2 regions of the Streptomyces sp. HNM0645 genome follow, and region 2 is predicted to be linked to the other one. Evidence: predicted binding sites of a transcription regulator. Region 2 holds the regulator's gene; the other holds the start of a gene.
The links. Region 2 encodes HspR, which represses chaperone genes until heat shock. Its sites were predicted from a motif close to TTGAGNNNNNNNNNCTCAA; they were not measured.

Region 1: lon (endopeptidase La) is a predicted target of HspR. The motif match lies at 11,350-11,368, and genes of this name have one in related genera.

What each region holds. Positions count from the first base shown of each region.
Region 1 is NZ_JASHLT010000052.1:40,393-55,268, forward strand. Features, by position in the region: gene QMZ92_RS29490 (sensor histidine kinase) at 1-1,455, opposite strand, end outside; gene QMZ92_RS29495 (protein phosphatase 2C domain-containing protein) at 1,827-2,639, shown strand; gene QMZ92_RS29500 (MarR family winged helix-turn-helix transcriptional regulator) at 2,687-3,181, opposite strand; gene QMZ92_RS29505 (M4 family metallopeptidase) at 3,537-6,365, opposite strand; gene QMZ92_RS29510 (helix-turn-helix domain-containing protein) at 6,515-7,546, shown strand; gene QMZ92_RS29515 (trypsin-like serine peptidase) at 7,835-8,662, shown strand; gene lon (endopeptidase La) at 8,925-11,327, opposite strand; gene QMZ92_RS29530 (hypothetical protein) at 12,355-12,540, opposite strand; gene QMZ92_RS29535 (spermidine synthase family protein) at 12,634-13,329, shown strand; gene QMZ92_RS29540 (response regulator transcription factor) at 13,413-14,156, shown strand; gene QMZ92_RS29545 (sensor histidine kinase) at 14,153-14,876, shown strand, end outside.
Region 2 is NZ_JASHLT010000006.1:186,433-201,308, forward strand. Features, by position in the region: gene clpB (ATP-dependent chaperone ClpB) at 1-2,220, opposite strand, end outside; gene QMZ92_RS05800 (pyridoxamine 5'-phosphate oxidase family protein) at 2,362-2,775, shown strand; gene QMZ92_RS05805 (Rieske (2Fe-2S) protein) at 2,892-3,212, opposite strand; gene QMZ92_RS05810 (helix-turn-helix transcriptional regulator) at 3,497-4,483, shown strand; gene QMZ92_RS05815 (heat shock protein transcriptional repressor HspR) at 5,018-5,479, opposite strand; gene dnaJ (molecular chaperone DnaJ) at 5,484-6,671, opposite strand; gene grpE (nucleotide exchange factor GrpE) at 6,705-7,370, opposite strand; gene dnaK (molecular chaperone DnaK) at 7,370-9,220, opposite strand; gene QMZ92_RS05835 (sugar transferase) at 9,469-10,062, shown strand; gene QMZ92_RS05840 ((Fe-S)-binding protein) at 10,146-12,449, shown strand; gene QMZ92_RS05845 (FG-GAP-like repeat-containing protein) at 12,671-13,816, shown strand; gene QMZ92_RS05850 (Yip1 family protein) at 14,099-14,876, shown strand, end outside.

The DNA of each region.
Region 1 (14,876 bases), on a different contig from region 2:
CGCCAGTTCCCCGTGTTCGGCGTCCAGGTGCCGGCCTCGGGCCGCGAGGTCCACCAGTTTGCCGTGCAGGGTGTTGAGGGATCGCACGACCTGGGCGAACTCGTCGTTGCGGCCGGTGAAGCGGATCGGTTCCTCGCCCTCGGGCGCGCCGGCGAGGCGGGCGGCGCCGATACGGAGCACGGCGAGCGGGCGCGTGAGGGTGCGGGCGACGGCGGCGGAGATGCCGACCACGACGAGGAGGCAGCCGCCGAGCAGGGCGATGCGCAGTTCCAGGGCGGTGACGTCGTCGTCGCGGAGTTGCTCGAGACGCTCGACCTGGGCGGAGGCGAGCGCCGACTCGACGCCGCGCATCTGCTCGATCCTGGCGGACAGCGAGGAGTCGACCTTCTCGCGGTTGGACTCGCGGTCCTTCTCGGAGAGTTCGGGCTGGTCGGTGAGCCGGGCGAGATAGGACTCGGCCGTCTTGACGTCGGGCCCGGTGACGGTGCCGGTCAGCTGTCCGCGGGCCGCGGCGCTCGCGGCCTGGTCGAAGTCGGCGAGTGCGGCGAGCTCGCGGACGCGGGCCTGCTGTGCGGCGGAGCTCAGGACGGTCCGTGCGGCCTCGGACTCGGCGTAGTCCTCGTTCTCCACGGGCAGTCCCGTGATCGGGTCGAAGGAGGGGCCGTCGCTCGCGGGGCCGGGCACGGACAGTGCGGCGAGCAGCAGACCCCGGGTGGCGGACGCCTGCTCGACGGCGTGGCCGAGGGCGGCGGGTGCGCGGGTGGCGTCGGCGGCGCGGGCAGGGGTCTTCTCGGCGAGCTCGTCGGCGAGTGCGTGCAGCCCCTCGACGACGGCGGTGTACGCCTTGTGCGCCTCGAGTGCGGTGCCCTTGCCGGTGAGCGCGGTGCGCCGGACGGAGTTCACGGCGCCGAGGTCGCGGCGCAGGTCCGCGTGGGCGGCCGGGACGTTGCCGCGGATCTCGTCTATCTGCCGGTCGACGCGGGCGCTGAGGTTGGCGGAGACCTCGCGGCGGTCCTTCTTGTCGCCCTGCTGGTCCTCGCGGCCGGCCGCGACGTACGCGGTGACCTCGTCGCGCTCGTCGGCGAGGGAGTGGGCCAGGGTCACGGCCTGCCGGTTGAGCTCGGCGAGGGTGACGAGCCGCTGGGACTCGGTCAGGTCGCCGGAGGCGAGGAGGATCGCCGGAGCACCGGCCGCCGCGACCGTGAGGGTCACCGCCGCGACGCCCGCGACCAGCCGGCGGCGCACACGCACGGGCCGTCCGCCGGGGAGGAGCCCGGAGGTGGAGGCCGCACGGGCCTCGACCGACGGCTCCGTGAACGCCGGAGGGACGGGGTTCGCAGGGCCGTCCGACGTCGCCGAGGGGATCGCGGGCGCCGGGGGCACCTGAGGTGCCACGGGCCCCGAAGAGGCCGTACTGCCCATGCTGCCCTTGCCCCGAGGCCGCTTCTTCTGCACCGGTGCTCGCATTCCTGACTCGTCCGCCCATGAAGCAGAGGTGACGGCCGGTCATCATGAGAGTCCCCCACCCCTGGCACGGTCCACGACCATTCCAGCGGCTTCAAGAGGGGGACGCGCATCGGCCGCTCCGCCACACGAACGAGTGAACATCACTCCGGAGTTGGCAAACAACTCATTCGCGATCGCACTTTCCATCCCAACGGAGGGTCGGTTGGACCTTGGGCCCAGGCTTTGGCAGGATGCCCGCCCGCAGCTCGACGGGAAGTCGATTCCGCTGAGAAGGCCCAGGTCGAACCGGTGGTGGAGACCAATTGGAGGCACTGGCAGGCTTCGTGAAGGAATCGTGTCGGCTCATGCAGACTGGGCTCATGCGCTTCGAACTCGTCACCGTGCCCGGCACCGCCGAACGCCCGAACGAGGACTGGGCGTCACTCGCCCTCCCCGCTTCGGGCCAGGGCGGATCGCTGGTCGTCCTGGACGGGGTGACGCCGCCCCGCGGCGACGACGGTTGTGTGCACGGCGTCCCCTGGTTCACCTCGCGCCTGGGCGGAGCGCTGCTCGAACTGTCCGGTTCGCGGAGGGATATGCCCCTGACCGAGGTCCTGGCCCTGTCCATTCGGCGCACCGCCGACACACATCGCGACACGTGTGACCTTTCTCACGTCCGCACACCTCAAGCAACCGTCGTCGTCGTGCGCTGGGGCGCGGAAGCGGTCGAGCACCTGGTCCTCTCGGACTCGACGCTGCTGACGGAATCGCCGGACGGCCTCGTGCACGCCGTGCTGGACGACCGGCTGGACCGCATCCCGCGGGAGGTTCTCCGCTCACTCAGCGCGACGGACGCCCTGCGCAACCGGGACGGCGGCTTCTTCACGGCGGCCGCGGACCCGGAGGTGGCGGTGCACGCGGTCACCGGCACGACCCCGCGCGCGGAGGTGCGGGCGGTGGCGGCGCTCACCGACGGGGCGTCCCGCTGGACCGACCTCTTCGAGGAGGGGAGCTGGGCCGACCTCATGGCGCTGCTGCGCAAGGAGGGGCCGAACGGGCTGGTCGGCCGCGTTCGGGCGCTGGAGGCCGCGGACGCGCTGCGGGGCGGGCCGACGCGCTGGAAGACCCACGACGACGCGACGGTGGTGTACGCGGAGCTTCATGACCCGGCCACCGAAGGCCCGCGGGCCTGAAAGCGCCCGGGCGGGCCGGCGACCGGCCGGGGACCGCGGGACAGCCCTCAACCGTCCTCGGAGCGGGCGTTGAGCTGGTGCAGCAGACGGGCCAGTTCGGCCACCTCTCCGCGGTCCCAGCCGGCCAGCTTCCGTACGTACCGGTCGCGCCGGGCCGTCCGCACGGCCCGGAACCTGCTGAGTCCCTCGTCGGTCAGGGCGACGAGGGAGGCACGCCCATCGGCCGGATCGGGCTCGCGGGTGACCAGTCCAAGCTCCTCCAGCGCGCGTAGCTGCCGGCTCATCGTGGCCTTGCCGACCCCGAAGTAGCCGGCGAGATCGGTGGCGCGCTGGGCTCCGGACTCCTCCAGCCGTACGAGCAGTCCGTACGCGGCGGGCTCCAGTTCGGGATGGACCTCACGGGCCATCTCGCCGGAGCTCGCCCGGGCCCGGCGCAGGAAGACGGCCAACTCCCTTTCCAGGGCGAGGAATTCAGAGACCTCCTGGTCCACGCCGTTCCCTCCCTTCGGCTCGGGTCCGTTCCCCGTACCGCTTCCGTGCACGTCAGCACCCTTCGCGCGCTTTCCCGGCGATGAGAGTTTCCTTCGGCGGCCGCCGTCGCCGCAGCTCGTCCAGTATTTCGCAGGCCTGGACCAACGGCAGGCGCGGGCTCCCCGTCCCCCCGGCCCGGGGCTTCATTTCCGACATGTTCGCACCACGCCGCCCTCCGCCCCTCACCCGCGGTTCTCACGGCACCGGAGAACCGGACCGCGTCGGGGCGCTCACCGACGGCCCGACCCCGGACCTGCCGCCCCCGGAGCGTGTCCTGAAAGTCCCGTCCGGCCGGGAAGCGGCGGTCCGCGCGCGGAGCCCCCGGTGCGGCAGCGCCGCACCGGGGGCTCCGGTCAACGGGATCGATCAGCCGCAGCGGCCCGCGGGGCGGGTGCGGGTGACCAGGTCCGTGAAGCCGGTCGTGCCGTCCAGCCACACGACCTGCCTGCCGGACACCGCGGCGGGCGAGATCTGCTCACCGCGGTTGCAGGAGACGCGCTCCAGCCGGCTGCCGTCCGTGGTCAGCTGCCACAGCTTCGACAGCGTCTCGTTGCGCCACTGGGTGTCGGGCGTCTGGCTGCTGACGGTGACGGCGTCCTCGGACACGGTCAGGTCGACGCCGTGCAGTGCCCGCGGCTTCGCCTCGGGGGCGATGTCGTAGACGTTGCCCCCGTCGAGATCCGCGCGGCGCACACCCGTCTGGCCGGTGTCGTTGAGGTTCTCGTCGGTCAGCCAGAAGACGTGCTTGCCGTTGATGCCGGTCTGGCCGAGGCTCTGGGGCTCGCCGAGCTGCCCCGTCAGCGTCTTGGTGCCGGTCTTCAGGTCCAGGACCTCGACGCCGAGCAGGTAGCCGGTCTCACCCGGGTAGAGCTTGGCGTAGGCGATCCTGCCCTGCGAGATCGACGGGAGCGCCGTGGCCAGGAAGAGGCTGCCGCCGTCGGCGTAGGTGGGCCGGGTGTCGCCGGGCCGGAGGTAGGCGACGTGCCGGTCGCCGAAGAGGCCGAAGCTCTCGAAGACCACGACGCCGTTCTCGACCCGCAGCCCTGAGATGTCGCTGGTCGAGGTGTACAGCTTCTTGATGGGGCCGCCGGCGAGCGGACGGGAGAGGATGTCCAGGCTCGTGGTGCCGTACGCCACCCAGACGACGTTCTTGCCGTCCGTAGCCGGGTACACGTGGAAGCGCCCGTCGTTCGGGCTGATCAGCTTCGGATGGCCGGAGCCGTCCGCCCGGCCCGCGTAGACCGAGTAGGGCTCGGAGCCGTCGTCGTTGGACTGCGACGCGGTCCACCAGCCGCCGCCGGCCTGGACTCCCGTGCCGCTGATGTTCAGCTTGCCGAGGAGCTGGTCGGTGTCGACACCGAGCGCGTCCTCCCAGCCGGGCACGATGCCGTGGGCGCTGAAGGACCGTTTCACCACGTTCCGCTGCTTCGCGGTGACGCCGAGGTCCTTCGCCGCGGCCAGCACCGCGTTGCGGCCCTCGGTGAAGCCGTCGAGCGGTGTCATGTACTCGGACAGCGCCTTGTACACGATCCGGTCGGCGAGTTCTCCTCCGAGATCCTGGCGCATGTCCCACAGCGCCCCCGAGAATACGGTGGAGTTGAGGTGGACGCCGCCGTTGTCGGTGCCGAACGTCACCCCGAGGAAGTTCTTCGAGGTGGTGGCACCGTCGTCGAGGTCTCGCAGGGCGCAGTCCCGCGCGCTCTTGGTGCGGCACAGGTCCTCGCCGATGAGGCCCGCGTCCGGGTCGTCCATGGACCGCCCGGAGGCGGTGACGTCGATCGCGTTGCCGAAGTAGTCGGCGACGGCCTCGTTCAGCGCGCCGGACTGGCCGGCGTAGACGAGGTTGGCCGTGTTCTCCACCACTCCGTGGGTCATCTCGTGGCCCACGACGTCCAGATCGGCGGAGAGCGGCTTGAACTCCTCGTCACCCGAGCCGTACACCATCTTCTGGCCGTCCCAGAAGGCGTTGACGTACGAGCCTCCGAAGAGGGTCACGCCGACCAGCGAGTTCACGGTGGAACCCCGGCCGTCGAGCCCGTCCCGGCCGTGCTGCTTCTTGTAGTAGTCGTAGACCTGTCCGGCCGCCCAGTGCGCGTCGACGGCGCCCGCTTCGGTGGCCGCCTTGCCGAACTCGGCGGTCGCGGACTCGAACACCTTGATGCCGCTGGGCCACTGGCCCGAGACGTCGCCGACGTCCTGGCTGGAGGCGTCCCAGGTGCTGAGGGTGTTCTTGCTGGTGTCGGCCATGCGGGCGTGGTCGATCATGCCGTACCGGCCGGTCGCCGCGTCGAGGCTGAGCTCCAGGTCGACCCTGGCGCCGTCCAGGCGCAGGCCGCTGCCCTTGGCGGCGGGGGCCGCGGGCTCGTCGGCCGCGGCGTCCGCCCGGGCGGCCCGGGCGGACGCGGCCATCGGCCCGGTGACGGACTTGATGCCGCTGTACTGCAGCACCGGGAACCCGGACCGCGCGTCGACGTACACCTCCTCCAGCACCGGCTCGCCGGTCACCGGGTTCGTGCCGCGGACCGTCACATGGCGGGTCAGGACTCCGTCGCCCCGCGGGATGACGACGAGGCCGCCCGCGGTGCCGGTGAGCGCCTGGGCCTTCTGCGACTTCTCGCCCTCCTTGCGGATGGCGTCGGCCTCGGTGAGCCGGGAGTTGCCGAGCCGGGCCGCGGTGGCGCTCACGGCGCGGCGCACCGCCACGTCCTCGGCGACCGTGGCCTCGGTGCCGGTGGTCAGCCCCGTGAAGTACTTGCCGGAGGTGCCGGTGACGACGCGCTTGCCGCCGGAGGTCTCCATCCGCACCACGTACTGCCCGCCGAGGACCGGTACCCCCCGGTGCTTCTGCTGGAGCCGTACGGTCTCGTCCGCGCCGCGCTTCAGCGTGCGGACGGGCGCGAGGTCCCGTCCCGGTTCGGCGATGCGGTAGCGGCTCTCCTTGGCCGCGAGGTGCCCGCGGGCCGCGTCCGCCGGAGCGGCCTTGGCGTCCACGGGCTCGCGCAGCCCCTCGACGAGAGCGGGTGTCGCGGTGTCCTCCCCGGGGACGACCTCGACGGGCGGTGCCGGCGGCGGGGTCGCCGCCTGGGCCGGGACCGCGGTGATCAGGAGACCGGCAGCGGCCAGGAGCGCCGCGGCCCCTGTCCCCCTGGTGACGCCGAGTGCCGGTCTTGCCTGGTTGTGCCTGGGCTTGCGCACAGTACGTACCCCTCCCACGTGCTGGTAAGCCGGTTCAGGTGGTCATGGCCATGCAACCCGTGAGGCGCCAACCGATCAATGCGGCGGGTGCGTTGAGAAGTGGACATGCCCACTTGTGTGCTCTGTGAAGGCGGAGTGAGAATCCCCGCATGATCGAGGCGGAGTTGCACTACCTCGGTTTGGGGGCGACCGAGGAGCGCGCGTACGAAGCCCTGCTGGAGGAACGGGCGGAGGGTGCCGAGGACCTGGCCCTGCACCTCCGGCTGCCGAGGGACGAGGTGGACGCGGCGCTCCACCGGCTCGTGGAGCACGGGCTCGCGCTGCCGCCGCGCGGGGGCGGGACGCTGCCCCGTCCGGCCGCACCGGCCGCCGCGATCCGCACCCTCATCCACCGCCGCCAGGCCGAACTGCACATGAAATCGGCCGAACTGGAGCGATTACGGATGACCGCCGATCAACTGGCGGGGCGGCTGACGGCGGGAGCACCGGCCGTTCCGGGGAGCGGCATCGAAGTGATCACGGGGCAGCGCGAGATCGGGGAGCGTGCCGACGACCTGCTCGCGTCCGCGGAACGCGAAGTGGTCGTCCTGGACCGCCCGCCGTACGTCAGGGGCCGACCGGGATACGGGACCTTCCGCATGCCGGGGTCCGGCATCGGGGGACTGCTGGACCGGGGGGTGAGCGTACGGGCCGTCCTGGACCGGGACGGTCTCGCCGCGCCGGAGCGCGTCCGGACGCTCGACGCGCTGGTGGAGCGGGGGCTTCGGGCCCGGGTCGCCCCGGCCGTACCGACCCGGCTGATCGCCGTCGACCGGCGGACCGCCCTGCTGCTCCCGGGGGACGCGGCGGACCCCCGGGCGTCCGCGCTGGTGGTCGGGGACGCGCTGCTGCGCCACGCGCTCGTGCCGCTCTTCGAGACGGTGTGGGACCGGGCGGCCCCGGCGGACGGGGCGCTGCCCCCGGAGCCTCCACCGGCGGGCGGGGCGCTGCCCGCCGAGCAGAGGGAACTGCTGGCCCTGCTGGCGGCCGGGCTCAAGGACGAGGCGATCGCACGCCGGCTGGGCGTCCATGTGCACACCGCACGGCGGCGGATCAGCAGGCTGCTGGAGTCGCTCGGCGCCGAGACCCGCTTCCAGGCCGGGGCCCGGGCGACCCTGCGGGGCTGGCTCGACGGCTCGTGACGGTGTGCCGGAAGCCGCTCGGAACCGGTGCTGCCGCCGACCGCCGTGCCGTCGGACCGGAGCGCCGGGGACGAGGCGGCGTTCGACGCGGCAACGCGTGCCGGCCGCCCTCTGCCCCGTTCCCTTCTTCCGGCCCCGGCGGCATGACTGCCGTCCCTGTGGCGCTCCGGGCATCCTGACGTGGTGCCGGTCGGGCACGGCTCGGTGGGGGAACACCGGAGCCGGCTGGACGGCGGGGCCGGATGCGACAACGACGGAGACCGCGGGAAGTTGCTCAAGGACGGTGCCATGCTCAGGAACAGGCCGCTGCTGTGGTCGGCGGCGGTGGTGCTCACCGCCGCGGCCGCGTGCGCCGCACCGTCGCACTCGGCGACACCGCGCGCGACCGCCGGACCACGCCCGCCGGCCGCGGGGCCCTCACCGCAGACGTCGGCCGTCCCCTCCGCGGGACTGGACTGGGTGGGCGTGCTGCTCGACGACGAGGACCACTGGTGCACGGCGAGTGTCGTCGACAGCCCGCACGGCAATGTCGTCGCCACCGCCGCGCACTGCGTGTTCGAGTACGGGACGTACGCCAGCGACTTCTCGTTCGCACCCGGCTTCCGGGGCAGCGGTGAGGGCGCGTCCCCGCACGGCACGTGGAGGGTCGCCGCGGTCCAGGTGGACGACCGCTGGCTCAAGGACGGCGACGAGGCGTACGACTACGCCTTTCTGGCGCTGGAGCCGGACGCGCGGGGGCGGCAGGTGCAGGACGTGGTGGGCGCGGCCAGGCCCGAGTGGATGTCCGGGCCGGACCGGCGGGTCACCGTCGTCGGCTACCCGAACGCCGACCACAACCCGGCCCACCGTCCCATCGCCTGCACCACCGACGCCCGCCACGACGCCGACCAGCCCCCGGAGATGCTCCGGATCGAGTGCGCGGGCTTCTGGGACGGTACGAGCGGCAGCCCCTGGCTGGCGGACCACGTCGATCCGGCCCGGCCCGGGCGGGTGATCGGCGTGCTGAGCGGGGGAGACACGGACACGGAGTCGACGGCGGTGCTGTTCGGCGCACGGGCCCGGGCCCTCTACGACAAGGCGGCCCGCGTGCGGGTGCCGGCAGGTCCCGGCCGTTGAACGGAGTGAGCGGGCCCCGCCCGTTGAGACGGAATGAGCGGCGGCCGGGGCGGACACCGCTGCCCACGCAGCGAGCCGAACCGACCCCGGGGCGGACAGCCCGCCCACTGAACGGGCCGCACCGCCCCGACGCGCACGCCCCTCCCGCTCAAGGGCCAGACCTCCGGTCCCGGCGCGGGGCCCGGAAACGGCGGTCGCCGTACACGGGCCCGCGGGAGCTGGCCCGTGTACGGCGACCCTGTGAAGGGCCGTGCCCCGCGGCTCACGCCGCGGCCGGCACCGGCACCTCGGCCGGGGACAGGGCGATCTCCAGGACCTGGCGGACGTCCGTCACGGGGTGGACCTCCAGCTTCTCCAGGACCTCGGCGGGGACGTCGTCCAGATCGGCCTCGTTGCGCTTGGGGATCACGACGGTGGTGATCCCGGCACGGTGCGCGGCGAGCAGCTTCTGCTTCACGCCGCCGATGGGCAGCACCCGTCCGGTCAGCGACACCTCACCGGTCATCGCCACGTCCGTGCGGACCAGCCGCCCGGAGAGCAGCGACGCCAGCGCGGCCGTCATCGTGATGCCCGCGCTCGGCCCGTCCTTCGGGACCGCACCCGCCGGGAAGTGGATGTGCACGCCGCGGTCCTTCAGATCTCCGACGGGCAGCTCCAGTTCCGCGCCGTGCGAGCGGAGGAAGCTCAGCGCGATCTGTGCGGACTCCTTCATGACGTCGCCGAGCTGACCGGTCAGGGTCAGTCCGGAGGCGCCGGTCTCCGGGTCGGCCAGCGACGCCTCGACGTACAGGACGTCGCCCCCGGCGCCGGTGACCGCGAGCCCCGTGGCCACGCCCGGCACCGCGGTGCGGCGCTCGGCCGGGTCCTGGGCGGACTCGGGCACGTGGTGCGGGCGGCCGATCAGCGCGCGGAGTTCGCCGTCGGTGACCGTGAACGGAAGTGCGCGCTCGCCCAGTTCGTGCTGGGCCGCGACCTTCCGCAGCAGCCTGGCGACCGCGCGCTCGAGGTTCCGCACGCCCGCCTCGCGGGTGTACTCGCCCGCCAGCCTGCGCAGCGCGGACTCGTCGAGCGTCACCTCGCCCGGTTCCAGACCGGCCCGCTCCAGCTGGCGCGGAAGCAGGTGGTCGCGGGCGATGACGACCTTCTCGTCCTCGGTGTAGCCGTCGAGCCTGACCAGCTCCATCCTGTCGAGCAGCGCCTCCGGGATGGCCTCCAGGACGTTGGCCGTGGCCAGGAAGACCACGTCCGACAGGTCGAGCTCGACCTCCAGGTAGTGGTCGCGGAACGTGTGGTTCTGCGCCGGGTCCAGGACCTCGAGCAGCGCCGCCGCCGGGTCCCCGCGGAAATCGGAGCCCACCTTGTCGATCTCGTCGAGGAGGACCACCGGGTTCATGGACCCGGCCTCCTTGACGGCACGGACGATCCGGCCGGGCAGCGCGCCGACGTAGGTGCGCCGGTGGCCGCGGATCTCGGCCTCGTCCCGGACGCCGCCGAGCGCGACACGGACGAACTCACGCCCCATCGCACGGGCGACGGACTCGCCGAGCGAGGTCTTCCCGACGCCGGGCGGGCCGACGAGCGCGAGGACCGCGCCGCCGCGCCGGCCGCCGACCACGCCGAGCCCGCGGTCGGAGCGCCGCTTGCGGACCGCCAGGTACTCGATGATCCGTTCCTTCACGTCTTCCAGGCCGGCGTGCTCGGCGTCCAGGACCGCCTTGGCGCCCAGGATGTCGTACGCGTCCTCCGTGCGTTCGTTCCACGGCAGTTCGAGGACGGTGTCGAGCCAGGTGCGGATCCAGGAGCCCTCGGGGTTCTGGTCGCTGGACCGCTCGAGCTTCTCGACCTCCTTGAAGGCGGCCTCGCGGACGTTCTCCGGGAGTTCCGCGGCCTCGACGCGCGCACGGTAGTCGTCGGGCTCGTCGCCGTCGGACTCGCCGCCCAGCTCGCGCAACTCCTTGCGCACGGCGTCCAGCTGGCGGCGCAGCAGGAACTCGCGCTGCTGCTTGTCGACGCCCTCCTGGACGTCCTTGGCGATGGACTCGGCCACGTCCTGCTCGGCGAGGTGCTCACGGAGCTGCTCGGTGGCGAGCCTGAGCCGGACGACCGGGTCGCTGGTCTCCAGCAGCTCGACCTTCTGCGCGATGCTCAGGAAGGGCGAGTAGCCGGCGTTGTCGGCGAGCGCGGGAACGTCGTCGATCTGCTGGACACGGTCCACGACCTGCCAGGCTCCGCGCTTGCGCAGCCAGCTGGTGGCGAGGGCCTTGTACTCCTTCACGAGCTCGGTGACCGAGCCCGGCAGCGGGTCGGGCAGGGTCTCGTCGATGAGGGTGCCGTGGATCCAGAGGGCGGCACCGGGGCCGGTCGTGCCGGCCCCGACGCGTACCCGGCTGTGGCCCCTGATCAGGGCGCCCGGGTCTCCGTCGGAAAGCCGTCCCACCTGCTCGACGGTGCCGAGCACACCGGTCGCGGCGTAGGTGCCGTCGATCCGGGGGACGAGCAGCACCCGCGGCTTCCCGGGCTCCGCTCGGGCTGCCGCCTGGGCGGCTTCCACCGCGGCTCGTACGTCGTTGTCCGACAGGTCGAGCGGTACCACCATCCCCGGCAGCACGACCTCGTCGTCGAGTGGCAGCACGGGCAGGGTGAGCGGTGTGGACGTCGAAGCCATGATCTCCCCTTCGGCAGTCAAGTTGAGTTACACGGACTCAATGCAAAGCGAGTCGCCGATGTTCCCCCGGGGGCGTTCGCCGTGAGCGATACCACCTGCCACCCACGGCGCCCGACTGGATGTAATAGGTGCATGGCATCCACACCTATTACGCAGGCCATCCGGGCCCGGGTGGACGGCTGGGTCGTCTCCCACGGGGCGGCCGAACCGGTCGCCGAGCCCTGGGGGCTCACGGTGGACGTGGGGCTTCCCCGGCACACGACACGCCATGTGCTCACCGACAACAGCGAGGCCGCGGCCGCAAGGTCGCCGCTTCGGCCGGGACGCCCGGCAGGTGGCTCAAAGTGTTCGAGGAGGAGGGACGGGTCCTGGAGTGGCTGGGGCCGGACTGGGCGCCCGACGAGCCCGGCTTCCTGATGACGACGTCCCTTCAGCGGCGGACCACGCCACCGCCCGCCGCGCCGGAAGGGCACCGGCTGCCCGCCTGGACGAGGGACCGCGTCACACGTGTCCTGATCGCGGCCCCGGACGGCGCCTTCGCCGCCCGTGGGCAGAGCGCCACGGCCGGCACCACGGCCGTCGTCGACCAGGTCGAGACGGCCGCCGAGCACCGGCGCAGGGCTGGGCTCGCTGGTGATGCGCACACTGCAGCACGCGGCCGCCGAGCGGGGCGCCACCTCCGGTGTGCTCGGAGGCACACCCGACGGGCGGGCGCTCCACGAGTCGCAGGGGTGGCGAGTGATCGCCCCGCTGGTCAGCGTGTACTACGCGCCGCCACGGCCGTCCTCGGCGCCGGGCCGGCCGGCCCGGCGCCGACGGCCTGAGGGGCACGGGCAGCCGCGGGTCCTCCGCTCCCCCTCCGCCCCGCCCTCCCCACGGGTGCACGGAGCCGCGGCCCCGTACACCGGGCTCAGCGGTCCTCACCTCCCCCGGGGGCGGCGCTCCCTGCGGCGGTGTCACGAGCACGTGCCCGCCGGCGCACCAGCGGGCGGCTCGCCAGACCGGAGAGCAGGGCCAGGGGATGGCCTCAGTTGCCCAGCGGGTCCTCGTAGGCGAGCAGGTCCAGCGCCAGGAGCAACGACACGCCCGCGAGCGGGGAGGCCCCCGGAATTGGCCGGAACAGAGCGGTCAGTGCGCCGACGTCCGCCAGCAGACCGAAGCTGATGCCGTAGTCGAGCCGGTGCAGCGAGGTCTCCGGCAGCCGCCCGGCCATGACCCACAGACCTCCCCGCCTTGCGATGCACCGCGTCCGACGCCGCGCGCTGGTTCCCCGGGGATTGCGGGGCAGCCCTTAGCCTGGGGGGCCATGGAGCCTCTCAGCCAAGCCGCCGCCCCACGGACCCTCGACCGGCGCTCAGGGCCGTACGGCGAAGTCGTCCTGCGCGAACGCGGCGGCCCCGACGGGGAGATCCACGAGATCATCGCCAACGGCTGCTTCCTGATGGACACATCGGACGGCCGCTCCGAGCGGCTCCTCATGGACGCCGCGTACGAGGCCCTCGGCGGCCGGCCGGACCCGTCCGTGCTGATCGGCGGACTGGGGGTCGGCTTCTCCCTGGCCCGCGCGGCCGCCGAACCCGGCTGGTCCCGGATCGCCGTCGCCGAGCGGGAACAGGCGATCATCGACTGGCACACGTCGGGCCCGCTGGAGCGCATCTCCGCCGCGGCACTGGCCGATCCGCGCACCACCGTCCTGCACACGGACCTCGTGGGGTACCTCCATAACGCTTCGGACACGTATGACGCGCTCTGCCTCGACATCGACAACGGCCCGGACTGGACCGTCACCGAGGACAACGGCAGCCTCTACTCGCCGGTCGGACTGGCCGCCTGTGCACGGTGCTTGAACCCCGGAGGCGTCCTCGCCGTCTGGTCGGCGCAGCCTTCCCGGAATTTCGAGGACTCATTGCGGAATGCCGGATTCAGCGGGGTAAGAACCGAAGAGATCCGGGTTGCCCGAGGCGTACCTGACGTGGTCCACCTGGCAGTTCGCCCTGCGTAGCCGGGACCTGGTCGGTGCCTTTACGCTGCCTACCTGACACACCGATCTACACGCAGCTCGCAGTGCGCGACAGGGGCGGGGCGATGGAGCAGACACACACCAGCAGCAACGGCGCGGCGGCACAGCCGACCGGAAGTACCCAGCGCCGGGTGCTGGTGGTCGAGGACGACACCACCATCGTCGACGCCATCTCGGCCCGTCTGCGCGCCGAGGGCTTCCTCGTCCAGACCGCGAACGACGGCCCCGCGGCGGTCGACGCCGCGGAGGCCTGGCAGCCGGACCTGATGATCCTCGACGTGATGCTGCCCGGCTTCGACGGCCTCGAGGTGTGCCGCCGGGTGCAGGCACAGCGGCCCGTCCCGGTGCTGATGCTCACCGCCCGCGACGACGAGACCGACATGCTGGTCGGGCTCGGCGTGGGTGCCGACGACTACATGACCAAGCCGTTCTCCATGCGCGAACTGGCCGCCCGGGTGCACGTCCTGCTCCGCCGGGTGGAGCGCGCCGCGCTGGCCGCCGTGACGCCCCGCAGCGGCATCCTGCGCCTCGGTGAGCTGGAGATCGACCACGCCCAGCGCCGCGTCCGCGTCCGGAACGAGGACGTGCACCTCACGCCTACCGAGTTCGACCTGCTCGTGTGCCTGGCCAACACCCCGCGAGCGGTCCTCTCCCGCGAGCAGCTGCTCGCCGAGGTCTGGGACTGGGCGGACGCCTCCGGCACCCGCACGGTCGACAGCCACATCAAGGCGCTGCGCCGCAAGATCGGCGCCGAGCGGATCCGTACCGTGCACGGTGTCGGGTACGCCCTGGAGACCCCGGCGCCATGATCCGGCGGAGCCGGCTCCGGTCCCGGCTGGGGGCGGTGGAGATCTCGATCAAGACCAAACTCGGCGCCTTGGTCGTCGCGGCCGTGCTGATCACGACCGGGCTGGCGCTGGTCGCCTTCCGCACCGGGGCGGAGCTGCGCTACATCACGGTCTTCGCCATGATCACCACGCTGCTGATCACCCAGTTCGTGGCGCACGGGCTGACCGCTCCGCTGGACGAGATGAACACCGTCGCGAAGTCGATCTCCCACGGCGACTTCACCCGCCGGGTGCGGGGCGACGGCCGCCGCGACGAGCTGGGCGACCTCGCCTCCACGATCAACCGCATGGCGGACGACCTGGAGGCCGTGGACCAGCACCGCAAGGAGCTGGTCGCCAATGTCTCGCACGAGCTGCGCACGCCCATCGCGGCGCTGCGCGCGGTGCTGGAGAACGTCGTGGACGGCGTCTCGGCGGCCGACCCCGAGACGATGCGCACCGCGCTGAAGCAGACGGAGCGGCTGTCCCGGCTGGTCGAGACGCTGCTCGACCTCTCCCGGCTGGACAACGGCGTCGTGACGCTCAAGGCCCGGCCCTTCGAGGTCTGGCCCTATCTGTCCGGGGTTCTGAAGGAGGCCAACCTGGCCGCCGGGCAGCGCAGGCTGTCCTCCGGATCCGGCAGCCACACCCGCAAGGACGTCCATCTGCACCTGGACGTGTTCCCGCCCGAGCTGACCGCGC
Region 2 (14,876 bases):
CTCCTCCGCTCCGGTCAGCGGCTCCACCAGGTACTGGCTGCCGAGGTTGGACGTCAGGATCAGGATGGTGTTGCGGAAGTCCACCGTCCGGCCCTGCCCGTCGGTCAGCCGGCCGTCGTCGAGGACCTGCAGCAGGACGTCGAAGACCTCGGGGTGCGCCTTCTCCACCTCGTCGAGCAGCACCACGCTGTACGGGCGGCGGCGGACCGCCTCGGTGAGCTGGCCGCCCTCCTCGTAGCCCACGTACCCGGGCGGGGCACCGACGAGCCGCGCCACGCTGTGCTTCTCGCCGTACTCCGACATGTCGATGCGGACCATGGCCCGCTCGTCGTCGAAGAGGAAGTCCGCGAGCGCCTTGGCCAGCTCGGTCTTGCCGACACCGGTCGGGCCGAGGAAGAGGAACGAGCCCGTGGGACGGTCGGGATCGGCGATCCCGGCCCGGGAGCGGCGCACGGCGTCGGACACGGCCTGCACGGCCTCGGTCTGGCCGATCAGCCGCCTGCCGATTTCCGCCTCCATGCGCAGCAGCTTCTGGGTCTCGCCCTCCAGTAGCCGGCCGGCCGGGATGCCCGTCCAGGAGGCGACGACGTCGGCGATGTCGTCCGGGCCGACCTCCTCCTTGACCATGGTGTCCTTGGCGGCCTCCTGCCGGGCCTCGGCCTCGCTGGCGGCCTCCAGCTCCCGCTCCAGCGCCGGGATCTCCCCGTACAGCAGCTTGGACGCGGTGTCGAAGTCGCCGTCGCGCTGGGCCCGCTCGGCCTGGCCGCGGAGCTCGTCGAGCTTCTCCTTGAGCTCACCGACGCGGTTGAGGGACTGCTTCTCCTTCTCCCAGCGCGCCGTCAGCCCGCGCAGTTCCTCCTCCCTGTCGGCGAGGTCTCGGCGGAGCTTCTCCAGCCGCTGGACACTCGCCTCGTCGGTCTCCTTGGAGAGTGCGAGCTCCTCCATGCGCAGCCGGTCGACGGAGCGCTGCAGCTCGTCGATCTCGACCGGGGAGGAGTCGATCTCCATCCGGAGCCGGGACGCGGACTCGTCGACGAGGTCGATGGCCTTGTCGGGCAGGAAGCGGGAGGTGATGTAGCGGTCGGATAGCGTCGCGGCGGCCACCAGGGCGCTGTCCGCGATCTGCACCTTGTGGTGGGCCTCGTAGCGGCCCTTGAGGCCGCGGAGGATGGCGATGGTGTCCTCGACCGTGGGCTCGGCGACCAGCACCTGCTGGAAGCGGCGCTCCAGCGCCGGATCCTTCTCGATCCGCTCGCGGTACTCGTCGAGGGTCGTGGCGCCGACCATGCGCAGCTCGCCGCGGGCGAGCATCGGCTTCAGCATGTTGCCGGCGTCCATGGCGGAGTCGCCGCCGGCGCCCGCGCCCACGACGGTGTGCAGCTCGTCGATGAAGGTGATGATCTGGCCCTCGCTCTCCTTGATCTCGGAGAGGACGGTCTTGAGCCGCTCCTCGAACTCGCCGCGGTACTTCGCGCCGGCGACCATGGCGCCGAGGTCGAGGGCGACCAGCCGTTTGTCGCGGAGGGACTCCGGTACGTCGCCCTTCACGATGCGCTGGGCGAGGCCCTCGACGACGGCCGTCTTGCCGACGCCGGGCTCGCCGATCAGCACGGGGTTGTTCTTGGTACGGCGGGAGAGCACCTGGACGACCCGGCGGATCTCCTGGTCGCGGCCGATGACGGGATCGAGTTTGCCCTCCCTGGCCGCGGCCGTGAAGTCGGTGCCGAACTTCTCCAGGGCCTTGTACTGGCCCTCGGGGTCGGGCGTGGTCACCCGGCGCCCTCCTCGTGCCTTCTCGAACGCCTCCTGCAGCCTCCTCGCGGTGGCGCCCTCTCCGGAGAGCACCTCGGCGGCCCGCCCGCCCTTGGCGGCGACGCCGATGAGGAGGTGCTCGGTGGAGAGGTAGTCGTCCCCGAGCTCCTTGGCCCTCCGGTCGGCGTCGGCGATGACGGCGAGCAGCTCACGGTTGGGCTGCGGGGGCGCGACGGTCGATCCCGTCACGCTGGGCAGGTCCGCGAGGACGCGCTCCGCTCCCGACCGTACCGCGGCCTGGTCGGCGTCGGCGGCCGCCAGCAGGTCGGTGATGTTCTCGTTGTCCTGGCCCGCGAGCAGCGCCAGCAGCAGATGCGCGGGGGTCAGGTCGGCGTGTCCCTCGGACACGGCCCGGGTGGTCGCGGCGCTCAGCGCGTCCCGGCTCCTGTTGGTCAGCTCAGCGTCCACGTGCGGCTTCTCCTCCTCGCCTAGGCTGCGTATCGCCCTGACTCTTATACGGTACACAAAGTTGAGCCGGATCCGCTCAACTATTCACACCTTCCTCTTCCCGGATTCGTCGACGCGTACTCCCCCGGGTATGTTCCGGGCATGGCCATCGACCCCAGCCGCCCCCACGAGTCCTTTCTCGGCTTCTGGCGCGAATACCACATGTGCACGCTCACCACTCCCCGCCCCGACGGCACTCCGCACGTCGTGGCGGTGGGTGTGACGTACGACCCGGAGGGCGGGGGGAAGGGCGTCGCCCGGGTGATCACCAACAAGAACAGCCGCAAGGTCGCCAACGTGCTGGCCGCCGGGCCCGAGGGGGCGGCGGTCGCGGTCTGCCAGGTGGACAAGGGCCGCTGGGCGACGCTCGAGGGTCGCGCCACGGTACGCACGGACCCGGAGGCCGTCGCCGACGCGGTCGCCCGCTACGCGGAGCGCTACGGCCGCACGCCGTCGCCGAACCCGGACCGCGTGGTCATCGAGATCGCGCTGACCCGCGCGATGGGCCGGGCGTAGCGGACGCGCCCCCCGCCACACGCGCACAGCACAGCGGCGCCATCGTGTTTCAGGTCCACGATGGCGCCGCTGTGTGGGGGAAGCGCCTGAGCGATCTTGAACGACGGGGGAATCGCTCAGGCACTGCGGGGGGTGGCGGTGGTGGTCTCGCGCTCGACCAGCTGGTGGTCGCGCTGGTCGAGATTGACGAAGATCATGCCGTACCGGATGGCACAGCGGACGGGGCGTGGGGCCCCGCGGGGCCGGCGAAGGCACCGGTAGGCGCGGACGTCCTCGTCGTCCTCGCGGGCGACGACGATCGGCTCCCCGAAGAGAGTGACCATCAGCGAGTCGCCACGGTGGGGGATTGCCGTGACGAGGTCGATGAAGTGCCACCCGGATCGGTACGCGGTCGCCATCTCCCGCCGGAAGACGCGATCGTCCGGGGGCATGCTCATGCGTCTGCGTCCGCCGGCGCGCTCTCCCAAGTGGGTTCGCCCGGGGTCGCGGTCACCGTCGTGGGCGCCGACTCCCACGTCGGCTCACCGCTCGCCGCGAGACCGCCGAGAGCAGCCGCAACGGCTATAGCGCACAGTGCACGAACCATCCTGGTCATGGCCGATCTCCACCTCTATTAATCACTACCTCCCCCCGCGTCTAGAACGATGGCTCACTCCGAACGCCTTCACCAGCGCGGCCAGGCATCATGTTCCTGTAATTCAGGACCCTGAGGGGGGTGCATATGGAGACGAAACAGGGCGATGGGGGAGATAAGCACAGTCACGACGAGCTGTGCGAGGCCGGTAAGAACCTGTATGCGTCCGCTCTGCGCAGTGGCCGCATAGCCCGGTCGGAGGTGACCGACGCGCCGTGCCTCATGGATCTGGGCATGTTGCGCCCCGACCCCGACGACACCGAGTGGCTTCGTCCGGTTCCGCCGTCCGTCGCCCTGCACCAGCTGATGCACCCCATAGAGCGGGAGATCCAGGAGCGGAGACGGCTCACCATCTCACTGGCGGAGTCGTTCGAGCCATTCATGACGCTGAACGCACACGATCCGTCCACGACACATGCGATCACCGTCCTCGAGGGACTCCACCTCATCAACGCGACGCTGGACCGGGTCATCGCCGAGTGCCGGGAGGAACTGCTGACGGTGCAGCCGGGCAGCGGCCGCCGGCCGGCGACCCTCCAGGAGGGGCTGCGACGCGTGGGGATGCTCGTCGACCGGGGCGTCTCGATGCGCACGCTGTACCAGCACACGGCACGTCACCACCCGGCCACCATGGCCTACGTGGAGCGGGTCGCCCCCTACGGCGCGGAGTTCCGCACCCTCGAGGAGATCATCGACCGGCTCATCATCGTCGACCGCAAGGTGGCCTTCATCCCGGCACGCAGCGACCGCAGGGTCGCCCTGGAGCTGCGCCACGAGGGTCTGGTGCAGTATCTCGTCGGTGTCTTCGAGCAGTTCTGGCTCCACGGCATCGCCTGGGACGACCAGGTCGTCGCGTACGCCCCCGAACCGGACGGCGTCAGCGGCGTCCAGCGCTCCATCGCGAAACTCCTCGTCGAAGGCCACGTGGACGAGGCCATCGCCCGCCGTCTCGGGATGAACGTCCGCACGTGCCGGGCCCACATCGCCAAGCTCGCCTCCGCCCTCGGCAGCGGCTCGCGGGCCCAACTCGGCTACCTCATCGCCCAGTCCGGGATCCTGGAACAGGATCATTGACCACGGACCGGACCGACTCCGACCCGCCGTCCGTCACGACCACACCGCGGGCGTCGTCGAAGTGGCCGGATCCGGCCTTCCGCTGGTGCGCACCGCCCGCTCCCCGCACGGAACCGCAGCCGCACCCCCCGACGGGCACCCGTGACCGGGCCCCCTGGGGCTCGCCGTAGAGCTCGGCCTGTCGCCGGTGCACATCGCGTCGCGGTCCGGGGACGCCGGTGGGGTGCCCGGGGGAACGACCACGGCGAGACGGCATGGATCGCGCCCGGCGGGGGCCGGCTGCCGCGCGGCTCCTCCCGCGTCGACACCTTCGCCGGGGACGCCTTCACCGGGGAGACCCGCCACCGCCTGGCGCCCTGCTCACAGAAGTCCGGTCGCCCCGGTGGGCGAGTCGACCCTCGACCGGCCCGCAGCGGACCACGAGGGCGTACGCACCGCCGGGTCCGCGGCCCGGAGCGCGTGAGGAGGGACCGCGAGGTCCACACCTCCCGGTCCCTCCTCCGCCTTCCCTGCGCCACCGACCGGCGGGAACGCTCAGCCGTCCCGCTTCGGCCGCCACACCACCAACGCGCTCGTCTGCTGCACGTCCTGGTAGGGCACCAGGTCGCGCCGGTACGACGCGTGCACCTGGGCCTCGCGCTGCTGCATGGCCAGCGCCGCGCCCTCGACCGCCGCGGACAGCTCCGCGACCTTGGCCTGCAGGGCCGTCACCTGGTTCTCCAGCTCGATGATGCGCTTGATTCCGGCCAGGTTGATGCCCTCGTCCTGGGACAGGGACTGGACCTGGCGGAGCAGTTCGATGTCCCGGGCCGAATAGCGCCTGCCGCGCCCCGCCGTGCGGTCCGGGGAGACCAGACCGAGGCGGTCGTACTGCCGAAGGGTCTGCGGGTGCAGTCCGGACAGCTGAGCCGCCACCGAGATGACGTACACCGGCGTCTCGTCGGTCAGTTCATAGGCCCTGCCACCGAACCCGGGCTGTCGACGTCGGCCGTCCATCGCATCATGCTCCCTTCGCAGCCTGGAACAGTTCTGCCCGCGGGTCGTGACCCTCAGTCGCCTTGCGGTACGCCTCCAGTGCCTCACGCGCCTCGTCGCCGAGTTCCGTGGGCACCGAGACCTCCACGGTGACCAGCAGATCGCCCCGGGTGCCGTCCTTGCGGACGGCGCCCTTGCCGCGGGCCCGCATCGTACGGCCGTTCGGCGTACCCGCGGGCAGTTTCAGGGTGACCGGAGGCCCGCCGAGGGTCGGGACCTTCACCTCGCCGCCCAGCGCGGCCTCCGTGAAGGAGACCGGCACCGTGACGGTGAGGTTGTCGCCCCTGCGCCCGAAGACCGGGTGCTCCCCGACGTGGACCACCACGTACAGATCGCCGGCCGGTCCGCCGCGCTCGCCCGGTGCCCCCTTGCCGCGCAGCCGGATCCGCTGGCCGTCGCTCACCCCGGCGGGGATGCGGACCTGCATAGTCCGGGACGACTTGGCGCGGCCGCTGCCGTGGCAGACCTCGCAGGGGTTCTCGGCGATCAGCCCGCGGCCCTTGCAGTCCACGCAGGGGTCGGTCAGCGAGAAGGACCCGCTGCCGCCGCGCGAGACCTGACCGGTGCCGACGCAGGTCGGGCACACCCGGGGCGTGCCGTTCTTGTCGCCGGTGCCCGAACAGGCCTTGCAGGGCTGCTGGCTGGACATCCGCAGCGGGACCGTGGCCCCGTCCACCGCCTCGGTGAAGCTGAGCGTCACCTCGGACTCGATGTCCTGGCCGCGGCGCGGCTGGGTACGGGGGCCCGTGCCGGCCCCGCGGTTGAACAGGCCACCGAAGACGTCCCCGAGTCCGCCGCCGAAGCCGCCGGCGCCGGCGCCGGTGCCCGCACCCCCGGCCTGGGCGCCCCCGAAGAGGTCGCCCAGGTCGAAGTTGAACGTTCCTCCGGCTCCGGGACCGGCCCGGAAGCCACCGTTGCCGAAGAGCGCCCGCGCCTCGTCGTACTCCTTGCGCCGCTTGGGATCGCCGAGCACGTCGTTGGCCTCGGAGATCTCTTTGAAGCGCTCCTCGGCCTTCGCGTCGCCCTTGTTGGCGTCCGGGTGGTTCTCGCGGGCGAGCTTCCGGTACGCCTTCTTGATCTCCGCGTCGGTGGCGTCCTTGGGGACGCCGAGAACCTTGTAGTAGTCCTTCTCGACGAAGTCCTTCGTGCTCACCGACGTCCCTCCTTCCGGTGCCTGCCGTCTGCGTCAGCCCTCGTCCGGGCCACCGCTCTCCTCGTCCGTCGCCTGCTCGGCCGCCTGCTCCTTCGGCTGGGCACCCGGCTGCGGCTCGGCCACCGCGACCCGCGCCGGCCGGATGGTCCGCTCGCCGATCCGGTAGCCCGGCTGCAGGATCGCCACACAGGTCGTCTCGGTGACGTCCGGCGCGTAGCTGTGCATCAGGGCCTCGTGGACCGTCGGGTCGAAGGGCTCGCCCTCCTTGCCGAACTGCTGCAGCCCCATCTTGGCGGCGACGGTCTCCAGCGATTCCGCCACCGACTTGAAGCCACCGAGCAGTTCCCCGTGCTCACGGGCACGGCCGATGTCGTCGAGCACGGGCAGGAGCTCGGTCAGGAGCTGCGCGACCGCGATCTCCTTGACCGTGATCCGGTCCCGCTCCACCCGACGGCGGTAGTTCTGGTACTCGGCCTGCAGCCGCTGCAGGTCCAGCGTGCGCTCGTTGAGCGCTGTCCGGACCTGGTCCAGCTGGGCCGTCAGCCCCGCGTCGGCAGCCGTGCGGGCCGTCTGTGCTGCGTCCCCGGCCTGGGCCGCCCCCTCGTCCGCCGAGGGGGCGGCGGCCTGCGCCGCGTCATCGGGAGTGGCGCCGGAGGGGACGTCGGGCTTCTCCTCGAAACCCGGGGTCTCCTCCGTCATCAGGCAGCGCCACCCTTCTGGTCCTTCTCGTCGTCGACGATCTCGGCGTCGACGACGTCGTCGTCGGCCTTCGCCTGGGAGGCCCCGGCGTCCGCCCCGCCCGCGGCCTGCTGGCCCTGGGCGTCGGCGTACATGGCCTGGCCGAGCTTCTGGGAGACCGCCGCGACCTTCTCGGTGGCGGTGCGGATCTCCGCTGTGTCCTCGCCCTTCAGCTTCTCCTTGAGCTCGGTCACCGCCGTCTCGACCTCGGTCTTGATCTCACCGGGGACCTTGTCCTCGTTGTCCTTGAGGAACTTCTCGGTCTGGTAGACGAGCTGCTCGGCCTGGTTCCGGGTCTCGGCGGCCTCGCGGCGGCGGTGGTCCTCCTCCGCGTACTGCTCGGCCTCCTGGCGCATCCGGTCGACCTCGTCCTTCGGCAGCGAGGAGCCGCCGGTGACGGTCATCTTCTGCTCCTTGCCCGTGCCCAGGTCCTTGGCGGTCACGTGCATGATGCCGTTGGCGTCGATGTCGAAGGAGACCTCGATCTGCGGGACGCCGCGCGGGGCGGGCGGGAGGCCGGTCAGCTCGAACATGCCGAGCTTCTTGTTGTACGCCGCGATCTCGCGCTCGCCCTGGTAGACCTGGATCTGCACGGACGGCTGGTTGTCCTCGGCCGTCGTGAAGATCTCCGAGCGCTTCGTCGGAATCGTCGTGTTGCGCTCGATGAGCTTGGTCATGATGCCGCCCTTGGTCTCGATGCCGAGGGACAGCGGGGTCACGTCGAGGAGCAGGACGTCCTTGACCTCACCCTTGAGGACACCGGCCTGGAGGGTGGCACCGATCGCCACGACCTCGTCCGGGTTCACACCCTTGTTGGCCTCCTTGCCGCCGGTCAGCTCCTTGACGAGCTCGGCGACGGCGGGCATACGGGTCGAGCCGCCGACGAGGACCACGTGGTCGATCTCGGAGAGCTGGATGCCCGCGTCCTTGATCACGTTGTGGAACGGGGTCTTGCAGCGCTCCAGCAGGTCCGCCGTCAGCTGCTGGAACTGGGCGCGCGTGAGCTTCTCGTCCAGGTGCAGCGGGCCCTCGGCGGACGCCGTGATGTAGGGGAGGTTGATCGTCGTCTCGGTGGAGGACGACAGCTCGATCTTCGCCTTCTCCGCGGCCTCGCGGAGACGCTGGAGAGCCATCTTGTCCTTGGACAGGTCGACGCCGTGACCGCTGGCGAACTGCTTCACCAGGTAGTCGACGACGCGCTGGTCCCAGTCGTCACCACCGAGGTGGTTGTCGCCGTTGGTGGCCTTCACCTCGACGACGCCGTCGCCGATCTCCAGCAGCGAGACGTCGAAGGTACCGCCACCGAGGTCGAAGACGAGGATCGTCTGGTCGTCCTTGTCGAGGCCGTACGCCAGCGCGGCGGCGGTCGGCTCGTTGACGATGCGCAGGACGTTCAGACCCGCGATCTCACCGGCCTCCTTGGTGGCCTGGCGCTCGGAGTCGTTGAAGTACGCGGGGACGGTGATGACGGCGTCCGTGACCTTCTCGCCCAGGTACGACTCGGCGTCCCGCTTCAGCTTCTGCAGGATGAACGCGGAGATCTGCTGCGGGTTGAAGTTCTTCCCGTCCAGCTCGATCGCCCAGTCGGTGCCCATGTGGCGCTTCACCGAGCGGATCGTCCGGTCCACGTTGGTCACTGCCTGACGCTTCGCGACCTCGCCGACGAGCACCTCACCGTTCTTGGCGAAGGCGACGACGGACGGCGTGGTCCTGGCGCCCTCGGCGTTGGTGATGACGGTGGGCTCACCGCCCTCCAGAACGCTGACGACGGAGTTAGTCGTGCCCAGGTCGATGCCGACCGCACGTGCCATTTCGATTCCTCCAGTGGACTTGAGTGGGACTGGCTCAAGGATGCACCACCAGCCCCGCGGCGTCAACAGACCTGAGTCGAGTCGACTCAACTATAGTGCCACCCCTCTTCGCCTGCCCGCCCGGCGCGGCCTGCACACACCCCCATGGCCACCGTGCCATCGTTCTGCAAAGCGCGCGAAAGGTTCATAGACGCGTCTTACTGGACAGAAACCACCAGGTATCGACTGAGAAAAGACAGAACGGTCAGGTGAGTGCCTTGCGCCCCGTGCAGTCGGTGCGATCGGCGGGACCGGCCCCATGGGCGCCGGCCGCGCGGCCCCCGGACCCCAAGCGCCTCCTCGACCTGACCCTCGGCACACTGCTGCTGATCCTCGCCGCACCGCTGCTGGCCACCGCGGCCTGCTCCCTCGCCCTGCGCCGCCCACCCGGCGGGATCGTCGCGCGGGAGCTGAAGACGGGGCTCCACGGATACCCCTTCACCGTCCGCTCACTGCGCACCCGGCGCTGGCGGCTGGATCTGCTCTCCAGGCTGCCCCATGTGGTCACCGGTGAGATGTCCCTGGTCGGCCCGGCGGCCCTGGCTCCGGAGGATCCCCGCGCCGCCGCCCCCTGGCGGCAGACCGTCCGCCCCGGCCTCACCGGCCCCGCCCAGTTGCACAGGCGCTCGACGCTGCCCTGGGACGAACCGGAGCTGCTCGACCAGCACTACGTGGAGCACCATTGGATCGGGCTGGATCTGGCCGTCCTGGCGCGCACGCTTCCGACCCTGCTCCCGCCTCGCACTCAGGGTGCCCTGAGCGACGCAGATCACCGCCCACCTGGCTACAGTGCGACGGAATAAGTGGGTACGCTCGGCACGGACTGGATAAGTTACCGCTTAGTAAGTGCCGATTCCCCACCCTCGCAGGCCCGAGGAGCCCCCAAATGCAACTCGCCGCGATCATCGTGTCGCTGGTCCTGACCGTGGTCGGCGTTGCGCTCATCGCCCGAGCCGTCGCGCAGATCTACCGGTTCGTGAAGCTCGGTCAGCCCGTGCCTGCGGGCAGCCGTACCAACGATCCCAAGGCCCGTACGGTCACCCTGGTCAAGGAGTTCCTCGGCCACACCCGGATGAACCGCTGGGGGATCGTGGGCTTCGCCCACTGGTTCGTCGCGATCGGCTTCCTGACGCTGCCGCCGACGCTCGCGCAGGCGTACGGCCAGCTGTTCCAGGCCGACTGGACCCTGCCGGTCCTGGGCGGATTCCTGCCCTTCGAGATGTACATCGAGTTCATCGGCCTGATGACCGTCGTCGGCATCCTCGTGCTCATCGCGATCCGGCTGCTGAACCTGCCGTCCCGCGCGGGCCGCAAGTCGCGCTTCGCCGGCTCCAAGGCATGGCAGGCGTACTTCGTCGAGTACGTCATCCTGACCATCGGTCTCGCGATCCTCGCCCTCCGCGGACTGGAGGGCGCGATCCACCACGTGGACCACTACGAGGCCGCGTACTTCGTCTCGTACCCGCTGGTCCTGGCCTTCGACGGACTGAGCGTCCCCACCCTGCAGACGCTGGTCTACCTCACCGCCATGATCAAGATCGGCGTGTCACTGATCTGGATGATCACGGTGTCGCTGAACACCAACATGGGTGTGGCCTGGCACCGCTTCCTGGGCTTCCCCAACATCTGGTTCAAGCGCAACGCCACCGGCGAGACCGCGCTGGGCGCCCTGCAGCCGATGACCTCGGGCGGCAAGGAGATCGACTTCGAGGACCCGGGCGAGGACGACGTCTTCGGCGTCTCCCAGGTCGAGCAGTTCTCCTGGAAGGGCATCCTCGACTTCTCCACCTGCACCGAGTGCGGTCGCTGCCAGTCGCAGTGCCCCGCCTGGAACACCGGCAAGCCGCTCTCCCCGAAGCTGCTGATCATGTCGCTGCGCGACCACGCGCACGCCAAGGCCCCGTACCTGCTGGCCGGCGGCGGCAAGACCATGGAGGGCGAGGAGAAGGCGTCCGATGAGCAGCTGAAGGACGTCCCGGCCGCCGCGCTGGCCGAGGCCGAGCGCCCGCTGATCGGCACCGCCGAGGAGAACGGCGTCATCGACCCGGACGTGCTGTGGTCGTGCACCACCTGCGGCGCGTGCGTGGAGCAGTGCCCGGTCGACATCGAGCACATCGACCACATCGTCGACATGCGCCGCTACCAGGTGATGATCGAGTCCTCGTTCCCGTCCGAGGCGGGCACGATGCTCAAGAACCTGGAGAAGAAGGGCAACCCCTGGGGCCTGGCCAAGAAGCAGCGTGTCGAGTGGACCAAGGAGGTCGACTTCGACGTCCCGATCGTCGGCAAGGACGTCGAGGACCTCACCGAGGTCGACTACCTGTACTGGGTCGGCTGCGCCGGCGCCCTGGAGGACCGGGCCAAGAAGACCACCAAGGCCTTCGCCGAGCTGCTGCACATGGCGGGCGTCAAGTTCGCGATCATGGGCGGGGACGAGAAGTGCACCGGTGACTCCGCCCGCCGCCTCGGCAACGAACCCCTGTTCCAGCAGCTCGGCCAGGAGAACGTGGCCATGCTGAACATGGCTTTCGGGGAGTCCCTCGGCGAGGACGGGGAGGTGGACGAGTCCACGAAGAAGCCGAAGGCCGCCAAGAAGATCGTCGCCACCTGCCCGCACTGCTTCAACACCATCGCCAACGAGTACCCGCAGCTCGGCGGTGAGTTCGAGGTCATCCACCACACCCAGCTGCTCCAGCACCTCATCGACGAGGGCAAGCTGATCCCGGTGACCCCGGTCGAGGGCCTGATCACCTACCACGACCCCTGCTACCTGGGCCGCCACAACAAGGTCTACACACCCCCGCGCGAGATCATGGACAAGGTGCCCGGCCTGCGCCAGCAGGAGATGCACCGCCACAAGGAGCGCGGCTTCTGCTGCGGCGCCGGCGGCGCCCGCATGTGGATGGAGGAGCGGATCGGCAAGCGCATCAACACCGAGCGCGTCGACGAGGCCCTGTCCCTCAACCCGGACATCGTCTCCACCGCCTGCCCGTTCTGCCTGGTGATGCTGTCCGACTCGGTCAACGGCAAGAAGGGCGAGGGCAAGGCAAAGGAGTCCCTCCAGGTCGTCGACGTGGCCCAGCTGCTGCTCGACTCGGTGAAGACCCCGGCCGGCCCGGGCGACGACGGCGACGCGGACGACACGGCACCGGCGGACTCGCCGGACCCGGAACCGGAACCCGTGAAGTAGTCGTCCGCAAGGACGAGCAGCAAGCGGCCGGATCTGCCTCGGGGGCAGGACCGGCCGCTTCTGCGTTCGCGGCGACGCGGCACCGGCCGCTCCCCGGCCCGGCGAACCGCCGGCCATCCGGCCATTGGCCGATGCACCTGACAGGGGCATGATGATGCAACCCGGGTTCCGCTTCCCGGGCCCGGCAAAGCGGATGGACGAACGGGAGTGGTGCCGTCGTGGTGCGTCTACTGCGCAACGCCGCGCTGACGGGCGCGGCCGCGCTGCTGCTGGCGCCGCTGGCCGGCTGCGGCCTCGCCCCGCCCTCCCGCTCAGGGCCCGAACGCCCCGCCGCACCCCGCTCTGCCCCGCCGCGGGCCCTCGCGGGCCAGGCGGCGCCCCCGGCCCTCCCGGTCCCACGCGGCGGCGGCAGCCCCGTACCGGAGGACTTCAACGGCGACGGCCACCGCGACCTCGTCCTCAACGACCTGGTCAAGGCGCCCGGAGCTGGCCACGACGACGACGCGGGCATCGGCATCGTGTACGGCACCGGCGGCGGCACCGCGACCGCCTCCGCCGCGAAGGGCCCCGTCTCCCCGGCCGTCCGTCAGCTCCTGTCGCCGCGCGCCAACGGGGCACCCGTCGCCGGCACCCTGCCCGCCGCCTTCGACGCCGCCGCCGCGTGCGACCTGGACGGGGACGGCTTCAGCGACCTGGTCGTCGTCACGGACCCCCCGTACGACGGCACCGGACGCCCGCCCGTCCCGCTGCAGCTGCTCTTCGGCGGCCCGTCCGGACTCACCGGCAGGGCTGTCGTCCTGCGGATCCCCGAGCGGGCCCGGTACGGCAACGAGTGGCCCGACCACCCCGTCTGCGGCGACTTCGACGGCGACGGTGCCCAGGACCTCGCGGTGACCGCGAGCGAGGGCCGGGTGAGCTTCCTGCGCGGCCCCTTCGGACGCACCGGCGCGCCGCGCGCCGCCGCAGCAGCGGTCCCGGGTGCGGGCCCCGTGCTCGCCGCCCCCACGCCGCGGCCGGACACGGACGGCGACGGCTACGACGACCTCGTCCACGCCACCGGCCCCCTGGTCCCCGGCACGGAGGCGGAGTGCATGCTGCTGCGCGGCGGCCCCGACGGCCCCGGCCGGCCCGGCGGCCCGTACAGGTTCAAGGCCGTGCCGCTACCACCCGCGCCCCCTCTCCCGACCGGCGAGACCGCTCCCGTCACCGAGCTGCTCCGCCGCGCGGACTTCGACGGGGACGGGCACGCGGAGATCGTGACCCGTACGCACCGGGGCGAGAACGCGGACGTCATCGCCGTCCACCCGGGCGCGGGCGACCGGAACCGGCCCCTGGTCACGTTCAGCACCTCGGTGTTCCTCGGCTGAGGCGCGGCGACGGGCGGCCGAGCGGGGACACGGCCGGCGCAGCCCCGGGCCGATCGCCCGGAGAGCCCGGCAGCCGGAGGTCACACGTGGCCCGGGACCGAGGTCACCGGCGCCCGGAGACCAAGTCACCTGCGGCCACGAGCGCAGCCGAGTCCGTGACCTCCTCCTGCGGACGACCGGCCGCCGGGGTCCCCCTAGGGGATGTCACAGCTCGGCCGCAAAGGTCCCCCGGTTACCCGGCTCCGGACACCGGACACAGCGGGACCGGGTACGTTCGAATGCGTGGCTGGATTCAGGATCGGACGCGGCCGGGACAACAACCGCACCCCGCAACAACAACCGCAGCAGGCGCCCCCGTCGCCGTACGGACAGCAGTACGGCCCCGGAGGAGGCCAGGCGGCGCCCTCGTACCCTCCGCAGCAGTGGCCCCGCAGAGGCGGCGGACAGGGCGGACAGGGCTACGCACACGGGAACGGGAACGGGCACGGGCACGGGCACGGGCAGCCGTACGGCGAGCCCGAGTACTTCGGCGACCCCTACCAGCAGCAGGGGGGTCACCAGGGCGGCCACGGCGCCGACCCGTACGCCGACAACCCCGGCCACACCCGAGCCTTCAGCATCGGCGAGGACCCGTACGGCGACGGCTCGACGTACCACGCAGGCGCCGCGCCCGTCCCGTCCGGCCCGCGCCTGCACTGGAAGGAACTGCTGAGCGGGATCGTGCTGCGCCCCGGCCCGACCTTCCTCCAGATGCGGGACTACCCGGTCTGGGGCCCGGCGCTGAGCGTCACGTTCCTCTACGGCCTGCTCGCGATCTTCGGATTCGACCAGACGCGCGACGAGGCGATCAACGCACCGTTCGCGAGCGCGCTGACGTCCGTGATCATCACGGGTGTGGGCTTCGTACTCGGCGGTCTGGTCCTCGGCGCGGTCACCCACACCCTGGCCCGCCAACTCGGGGGCGACGGGGCGTGGCAGCCGACGGTGGGCCTCTCGATGCTGATCATGTCCCTCACGGACGCCCCGAGACTCCTCGTCGCCCTCTTCCTCGGCGGGGAGA